DNA from 2 places in the Herbaspirillum lusitanum genome. Region 1 is predicted to be linked to the other one. Evidence: predicted binding sites of a transcription regulator. Region 1 holds the regulator's gene; the other holds the start of a gene.
What was found. The regulator HrcA, encoded in region 1, represses chaperone genes, less so after heat shock. The targets are predictions, from matches to a motif close to TTAGCACTCNNNNNNNNNGAGTGCTAA.
Positions count from the first base shown of each region.

Region 2: a site for HrcA is predicted at 1,812-1,838, ahead of rpoH (RNA polymerase sigma factor RpoH). Genes of this name have one in related genera too.

Region 1 covers NZ_QXFG01000005.1:196,102-200,313, forward strand. The annotation lists gene dapB (4-hydroxy-tetrahydrodipicolinate reductase) at 1-303, opposite strand, end outside; gene DXT88_RS05095 (outer membrane protein assembly factor BamE) at 353-865, opposite strand; gene fur (ferric iron uptake transcriptional regulator) at 946-1,371, shown strand; gene hrcA (heat-inducible transcriptional repressor HrcA) at 1,537-2,574, opposite strand; gene DXT88_RS05110 (HAD family hydrolase) at 2,627-3,316, opposite strand; gene DXT88_RS05115 (NAD kinase) at 3,591-4,212, shown strand, end outside.
Region 2 covers NZ_QXFG01000005.1:35,600-39,811, forward strand. The annotation lists gene cyoE (heme o synthase) at 1-167, shown strand, start outside; gene DXT88_RS04290 (SCO family protein) at 167-763, shown strand; gene rpoH (RNA polymerase sigma factor RpoH) at 841-1,731, opposite strand; gene ftsX (permease-like cell division protein FtsX) at 2,047-2,970, opposite strand; gene DXT88_RS04305 (cell division ATP-binding protein FtsE) at 2,967-3,659, opposite strand; gene ftsY (signal recognition particle-docking protein FtsY) at 3,704-4,212, opposite strand, start outside.

The DNA of each region.
Region 1 (4,212 bases):
GGTGGTGCCGATGATCATCTTGACGCCATGCGCGGCGCAGTATTCGGCGTGCCTGAGCGTGCCTTCCGGACGCGTGAAGTCGATCAGGAAGTCGGCGTTGGCGAGGCCTTTGGCCAAGTCCGATTCGATCGCGACGTTGGCTGGTTTACCGAGGAAGGAGGCCGCGTCGGTGCCGATGCTGGGCGAACCCGGCACGTCCAGGGCGCCGGCCAGCACCATGTCGTCGGCGTTCCGGATGGCTTCGATCAGCATGCGGCCCATGCGGCCGGATGCGCCGGCGACGGCGATTTTCAATGCGCTCATAGTGCTTGTACTTGTACTTGTGGTTGCGGGTATTGCTGTACTGGCCAGCTTACTTGGAGGAGGACGGCGGAGCCGTGGTCGTCGGCGTATCCGACAGTTCCGGCATGGCGCCCTTCTTGGAACCGGCGATCAGGGACAGATATTCCTGTTCGGTCGGCAAGTCGTTGCCGCCTTCGTAGCGTTCCATCAGGTTGTCCTTGAAGAACACCGACACGCGGCTGCTCATCAGTTCACCGTTGCCCTTGGCCAGGCGGAATTCATAATCCCAGCGATCCGAATGGAACACGTCGGCCAGCAGCGGCGTGCCGAGCACGAAACGCACCTGGTCGCGGGTCATGCCCGGCTTCAGTTGCGCCACCATCTCCTTGGAGACGAAATTGCCCTGCTGGATATCGATGCGATAAGGCTTGAGGAAGCCGAACAGGCTGCTCTTCTTCGAAACCTGCACGCCGGTCGCGTCGGGCGCAGCTGCGCCTTCCGCCGGTTTTTTGGATGCACAGCCGGACAGCAGGGTGCTCAGCGCGATCAGCGCCAGAGCGGTAGTACGGTAGGAAGGCAACATTCGCATAAAGATTTCAATTGGTTGAGCAATTGTGCTAAAACGCTATATGATAAAGCAGATAACCTGATTTTTACTGAAACATGCCTAATAATCCATCCGAACTGAAAGCCAGCGGCCTCAAGGCTACTTTGCCGCGTCTAAAAATCCTGGAAATCTTCCAAAACACCGAGGTGCGTCACCTCAGCGCGGAAGATGTCTACAAAATGCTGCTGGCGGACAATCTGGACGTCGGTCTGGCCACGGTCTACCGCGTGCTCACGCAGTTCGAGCAAGCCGGCCTGCTGCAGCGCAATCACTTTGAAACCGGCAAGGCCGTATTCGAACTCAACGAAGGCTCGCACCATGACCATCTGGTTTGCCTGGATTGCGGCAAGGTCGAGGAATTCTTCGACGCCGAAATCGAGAAGCGCCAGCTCAAGATTGCCCAGGAGCACGGTTTCGAGATTGCCGATCATGCGCTGGCCTTGTACGGCCATTGCAAGGATTGCCGCAAGACCAAGAAATAGGCATCCATGCCGGCCGGATTCAATCCGGACGCAGTTTGCAAAGAACCATCCCGCCATCGCCGGATGGTTTTTTTATTGCCGCTTCGATGATGGCGGCCAGGGGTGTAAAGAAGGGTAAGCGGTGTGCAACAGTTCGCTGCAGTCCTCAATCCTGTTCAGCCGGACTCAGTTGTTGTTGCCGCTGAGTGCGCTCGACAGCAATTTGGCGGTGATGTCGACGATGGGAATCACGCGCTCGTAAGCCATGCGGGTGGGACCGATCACGCCCAGCGTGCCGACGATCTTGCCGTTGACTTCATACGGCGCGGTGACGATGCTCATGTCGTCCATCGGCACCAGCTGCGATTCGCCGCCGATGAAGATCTGCACGCCGGTGGCCTTGCTCGACACATCCAGCAACTGCATCAGGCTGGTCTTTTGCTCGAACATGTCGAACAGCTTGCGCAGCGAGGTCATGTTCGACGACAGGTCCGAGACGCTGAGCAGATTGCGCTCGCCGGAAATAACGACGTTGTCCGATTCGTCGGCCATCGCATCGCTGCCGGCTTCGACCGCCGCCTGCATCAGGCTGGTCATGTCGTCGCGCAACTGGCGCAGTTCGTTCTGCAGGCGCAGGCGCACCTCGTCGAAGCCGAGGCCGCCATAGTGCTGGTTGATGTAATTGGCGGCCTGCACCAATTGCGAAGGCGTGTAGTCGACCTCGGTCAGCAGCAGGCGGTTTTGCACATCGCCGCCGGGGCCGACGATGACCAGCAGGATGCGTTTTTCGGACAGGCGCAGGAATTCGATCTGCTTGAAGATCGACTCGCGCTTGGGCGTCATCACCACGCCGGCAAATTGCGACAGCGACGACAGCACTTGCGCCGCATTGGAAATGATTTTTTGCGGCGAGTTGATCTGCGAGCGTGATTGCAGTTTGGTTTCCAGCGTGGCCTCGTCAATCGCATCCATCGATTCGATCGTCAGCAGCGTGTCGACGAACACGCGGTAACCGCGCGGCGTCGGAATGCGCCCGGCGGAAGTGTGCGGACTGGCGACGAAGCCCATTTCTTCGAGATCAGCCATGACGTTGCGGATGGTCGCCGGCGACAGTTCCAGTCCCGAAATCTTGGAGAGCGCGCGCGAGCCGACCGGCTGGCCGTCGGCGATGTACCGTTCGACCAGGGCCTTGAGCAGGGTTTGAGCGCGATTATCTAGTTGCATGTCTTCATTCTAACGAGCAGGAAGCAGGCGTGCCAATATCCTGCCATATATATTACGCCGCCAGCCAGTACGCCAGTTCGTTGAGATCGGTGCATACCGCATCGGGACGCACATGCGCCGGCAACTCGCGCTGGAAGCGGTTCATCCAGACTGCGCGCAAGCCGGCTTGCTGCGCCCCCAGCACATCCAGCGCCAGGTCGTCGCCGACATAGACAGTGTGTTCCGGCGCGACGCCGAGCGCAGTGCAGGCGGCGTGGAAGATGGCCGGGTCGGGTTTGGCGGTGCCGAACTGATGCGCGGCGATGGAGATTTCAAAATGTTCGGCCAGGCCGATGCGCGCCAGATCGGCGAAACCGTTCGACACCGTGCCCAGCTTCAGGCGCAGCTTCAACTGCTGCAGGCCGGGGACGACGTCGTCGAAGGGCGTGACGGCATTGCGGCCGGTGGTGAAAATCTCCATGGCAGGATCCGCCAGCGCGGGGTCTTCGCCATGCTCGGCCAGCACCGTGGTCAGCGCCGCATGGCGCAGCGCCCACAGGTTGATCTTGTAGGCCGGGTTGGTCTGCGCCAGCACCTGCCGGCGTGCGCGCAGGCTGAGGATGCTTTCGCGTTGCACCACGCCGGGCGCATGTTGCGTCAGCCATTCGTACAGCCGGGTTTCGGCAAGATGCAGCACCGGCTCGATCGCCCACAGCGTATCGTCGAGGTCGAACAGGACTGCCTGGATGTTGGTTTTGTTCATGAAATCGGTTCGGAATAGTCTGGGGGCCTGTTAACAATGAATTTGCGAGGTGCGTTTCAGCCAGGCAGTGTGCTGGCAAGCCATGCAACGCGGCCAGCGCACTGCCTGGCTGAAACCCTTCGGGAACGGCTGCAGGCGTCGCCTGCCGTTGTTGCAGCTCCTTGCCGTAGCACCGCTACGCCGCGTCGCTGCGCCTAGGCAGTCAACACCTGCCCCGCGTTCGCACTCGCAAATTCATTGTTAACAGGCCCCGAATTATGCTTTAATCCGCAGCATGTGGCCCATCAAATTACCCGTGCAGGCGGCAACGCCCAAAACCATTGCAATCGTCGGCAAATATCATGCCGCCGGCATCGCGCAATCCCTTTCCGATATCGCCGCCTTCCTGGAAGCGCACGGCCATACCATCGTGTTCGAAGCCGAGACCGCGCAGAACATCGCGCTGGAAGGCTATGACGCCATGTCGCCGGAACAGATCGGCCAGTTCGCCGATGCCGCCATCGTGGTCGGCGGCGACGGCACCATGCTCGGCATCGCACGGCAACTGGCGCCGTTCAACGTGCCGCTGATCGGGATCAATCAGGGGCGGTTGGGCTTCATGACGGATATTTCGCTAGACCGCATGATACCGGTATTGGCCGACATGCTGGACGGCAAGGTCGACGTCGAAACGCGCTCGCTGCTGGAAGCCACGGTATTTCGCGATGGCGAACAGATTTTCAACGCGCTCGCTTTCAATGACGTGGTGGTCGCGCGCGGCGCGTCTTCCGGCATGGTCGAACTGACCGTGGAAGTGGATGGCCGCTTCATGTACAACCAGCGCTCCGATGGTCTGATCGTGGCCACCCCGACCGGCTCGACCGCCTATGCCTTGTCGGCCGGCGGCCCGCTTTTGC
Region 2 (4,212 bases), 160 kb from region 1:
GTACGGCGATTGTGCTGGGATTGATTTTCTTCCATTACGCCTGGCAGATCTACCGCCACTACACCGATCTGATCGCGCGCAAGGCTTTCACATTCTCGATCATCTACCTGTCGATCCTGTTCGCCGCGCTGCTGGTCGACCATTACCTGCTGTTCAGGACTTTCTGATGAAACGTTTGCTGTCTTTCCTGCCGGCCGCGCTGCTGGCCCTCGGCATGCTGTCGCTGGCTGGTTGCCAGCAAAGCGCTGCCGAAAAATTCGTCAACACCGACGTCACCGGCCTGGAATACGCCAAGGACTTCGCGCTCACCGACCACAACGGCAAGCCGCGTACGCTGGCCGATTTCAAGGGCAAGGCGGTGGTCATGTTCTTCGGCTATACGCAATGCCCGGACGTCTGCCCGACCACCATGGCCGAGATGGCGAACGTGATGAAGGAACTCGGCCCGCAAGCCGACAAGGTGCAGGTGCTGTTCGTGACTGTCGATCCGGCGCGCGATACGCCGCAGATCCTGTCGCAGTATGTACCGGCCTTCGACAAGCGCTTCCTCGGCCTGTACGGCGACGAGGCCGCTACCGCCAAGGTGGCCAAGGAATTCAAGGTGTTCTACCAGAAGGTGCCGGGCAAGACGGCGGGCAGCTACACGATGGACCACACCGCCGGCAGCTACGTGTTCGATCCGCAGGGACATATCCGCCTGTTCGTGCGGCACGGCCAGGGTGCCGAGCCCATCGTGCATGACCTGAAATTGCTGCTGTCCTGAACGGACTTTGCGGACAAAAGAAAAGGCGCTCAATCGAGCGCCTTTTTCATTGCTGCGGGTTTGCCTGCTGATCAGTATCAGGCAAAAGCCTGCAGCGAACCCTTCATCTTCTTCAACGCCACCGCTTCGATCTGACGGATACGCTCGGCGGACACGCCGAACTCGTCAGCCAGTTCGTGCAAGGTAGCACCGCTACCGTCGTCATTGGCCAGCCAGCGTGCTTCCACGATGCGGCGTGAGCGGTCGTCGAGCTTGCTCAGCGCGGCTTCCAGGCCTTCCGATTGCAGCCGGTCGTATTGCTTGGCTTCCATCACGCGGGTCGGTTCGTTGTTGTCCGAAGACAGGTAAGCGATCGGAGCGAACTTGTCGTCGTCATCGTCGGTCGGCGCTTCCAGCGCAACATCGCGACCGGACAAGCGGGTTTCCATTTCAATGACTTCTTCGCGCTTGACATCCAGCGTCTTGGCCAATGCGTCGACTTGCGCCGGCGTCATGGCGTCGAGGCCCGTCTTGTGGCTGCGCAGGTTGAAGAACAGCTTGCGTTGGGCCTTGGTCGTCGCGACCTTGACCAGACGCCAGTTCTTCAGGATGTACTCGTGCATTTCGGCCTTGATCCAGTGCATCGCGTAGGAAACGAGACGAACGTTTTGATCGGGGTCGAAGCGCTTGACCGCCTTCATCAGGCCGATATTGCCTTCCTGGATCAGGTCGGCGTGCGGCAGGCCGTAGCCGAGATAGCCACGGGCGATCGACACCACCAGGCGCAGATGGGAAAGCACCAGCTTTTGAGCGGCGCCAAGGTCATTCTTTTCGCGCAGGGCGCGGGCCAGCGACACTTCTTCAGCTTGCGTCAGCATCGGCAGGCGATTGACGGCCGAAATGTAGGCGTCAATGTTGCCCAGGCTGCCGGAGAAGCCGAGCGCAAGCGCATTGGTCTCGACGGGCATGAGTGCAGTAGCTGATTTCATTGATTCTCCTTGGTTCCTGTGAGGAAGCGATGCGTAAATTTGGCAGTTGCCTTAAAGCCGCACTATTTCTATCAACTATTCTAGCACTCCTCAATTGAGAGTGCTAATAACGAATCTGGAAGAAAGAAATAGCTAATTTCTATGGCTGTTTTTTTGCCAATTGGCATTTCATCGCAAGAATTAGAGGAAATCTGGGGGCCAAAGTTGCTTGTTTCAAGCATAAAGCTGTAACAAATTTTGCAGAGCAACATTGAAAAATGGCAACAACTCCATCAAAGGAGCTGTTGCCATTTCAAGAGGAGATTGGACGAGGGCTCAGGCCAGCCGCGACAAGTGCCGTTTGACCGACAGCATGGCGCCGATCAGGCCGAGCAGGGCGCTGACGCCGAGCAGGAAACCGATGGCCGAGAGGCTGGGTGGCGCCAGGCGGAATTCGGAGGCATACAGGCGGGCGAAGTCGGTGATCGCCAGGTTTAGCGGCTGCAGCGCCAGCACCACCAGGCCCAGCGCCACTCCGCCCGCGCACACGCCGAGCAGGGCGCCGGTGTAATAAAACGGCCGGTGAATGAAGGCGTTGGTGGCACCCAGCAGGCGCGAGACTTCGATTTCCTCGTATTGCGTCATGACCTGCAGGCGAATGGTGTTGAACACCACGGCCACCACCACCGCACCCAGCGTGATGCCCAGGAACAGCAGCACCAGCCGCAAGATGCGCAGCAGCGCAGCCAGCCGCTTGACCCAGGCCGAATCGATCTGCACCGTGTCGACGCCTGGCATGGCCTTGAGCTTTTGCGCGATGTCGTCGACGCGGGTGGCGTCCATGGCGTCCTGGAAGCCGGACATCTTAAGCACATAGCTGTCAGGCAAGGGATTGGCGCCCAGCGTCGCCAGCACGTCGTTGAGGCCGGTCTTGCTCTTGAGCGTGTCAAAGGCCTTTTCGCGCGGGGTAAAACTGACGCGTGCGGCGCTGCCATTGTCGGCCAGCACGGCGCGGATGTTGCCGGCCAGCGCGATGGCCTTGTCGCGCGAGACGTCCATTTTCAGGAAGATGCTGATCTCGGGCTCGACCGCGAGTTGTTCCGAGACCGGACGCACGTTTTCAAGCACGGTCAGGCCGGCGAACGGCAGTGCCAGCGCGATCGACACCACCAGCACGTTGAGGATGAAGTTGCCGGGCGAGCGCAGCAGATGGTGGAAGGCGTCGGCGAAGGCGAAGAAATGTTGGCGCAGCCAGTTCATTGCGAAATCTCCACCGGATTGCTGACGCCGTTGTGCCAGCCGTCGACGATGCGGCCGCGGTCGAGATAAATGATGCGATCCGCGCCGGTCAGGTATTGCTCGTCATGGGTCGAGATCAGGCAGGTCACGCCGACGCCGTGGAAGGACTTGAGCGCAGCCAGCACCTTGTTGGCGTTGTCGCGGTCGAGGTTGGCGGTCGGCTCGTCGGCCAGGATGATCTGCGGGCGGTTGACGATGGCGCGCGCGATCGCCACGCGCTGCTGTTCGCCGCCGGACAGTTCCTGCGGGCCGGAAGTCGCCTTGTCGAGCAGGTCGACCTTGTCCAGCGCCGCGCGGGCGCGCTTTTCAGCGTCCGAACGCGACGCGCCGGTAACGATCAGCGGCAGCATCACGTTGGCCAGGATGTTGCGATCCTGCAGCAGGCGTTGTTGCTGGAAAATCAGGCCGAGGTTGCGGCGCAGGTAGGGCATGCCCGAAGGCTTGATGGTGTTGATGCTCTGGCCGTTGACGCTGAGCGTGCCGGCGCTGGGGCGTTCCATCGCGGCGATCATCTTGAGCAGGGTCGACTTGCCGGCGCCGGACGGGCCGGCCAGGAACAGCAGCTCGCCCTTCTGAACCGAAAGCGTGATGTCGCGCAACGCAAAGACGTCGCGCGAATATTGTTTGGAGACCTTGGCGAATTCGATCATCGGCGGTGGTGGATTTGTTTTTCCTGGGCGTGGTTCAATTTTGCTTAGCTTAGCAAGGCGTCTACGAATTCTTCAGCGTCGAATGCCTGCAGGTCGTCGATCGACTCGCCCACCCCGATGAAATACAGCGGCACCGGGCGCGTCCTGGCGATGGCCGCCAGGATGCCGCCCTTGGCGGTGCCGTCCAGCTTGGTCACGACCAGGCCGGTCAGGCCGAGCGCGTCGTCGAATGCCTTGACCTGCGCCAGCGCATTCTGGCCGGTATTGCCGTCGATGACCAGCAGTACTTCATGCGGCGCCGTATCCATGGCCTTGCCGATGACGCGCTTGATCTTCTTGAGCTCGTCCATCAGGTGCAACTGGGTCGGCAGGCGGCCGGCGGTGTCGACCATGACGACGTTGGTGCTGCGCGCCGTAGCCGAATGCACGGCGTCGTAGGCCACCGCCGCCGGATCACCCGACTCCTGCGAAATCACGGTGATATTGTTGCGCTCGCCCCAGATCGTCAACTGCTCGCGCGCGGCGGCGCGGAAGGTGTCGCCCGCAGCGAGCA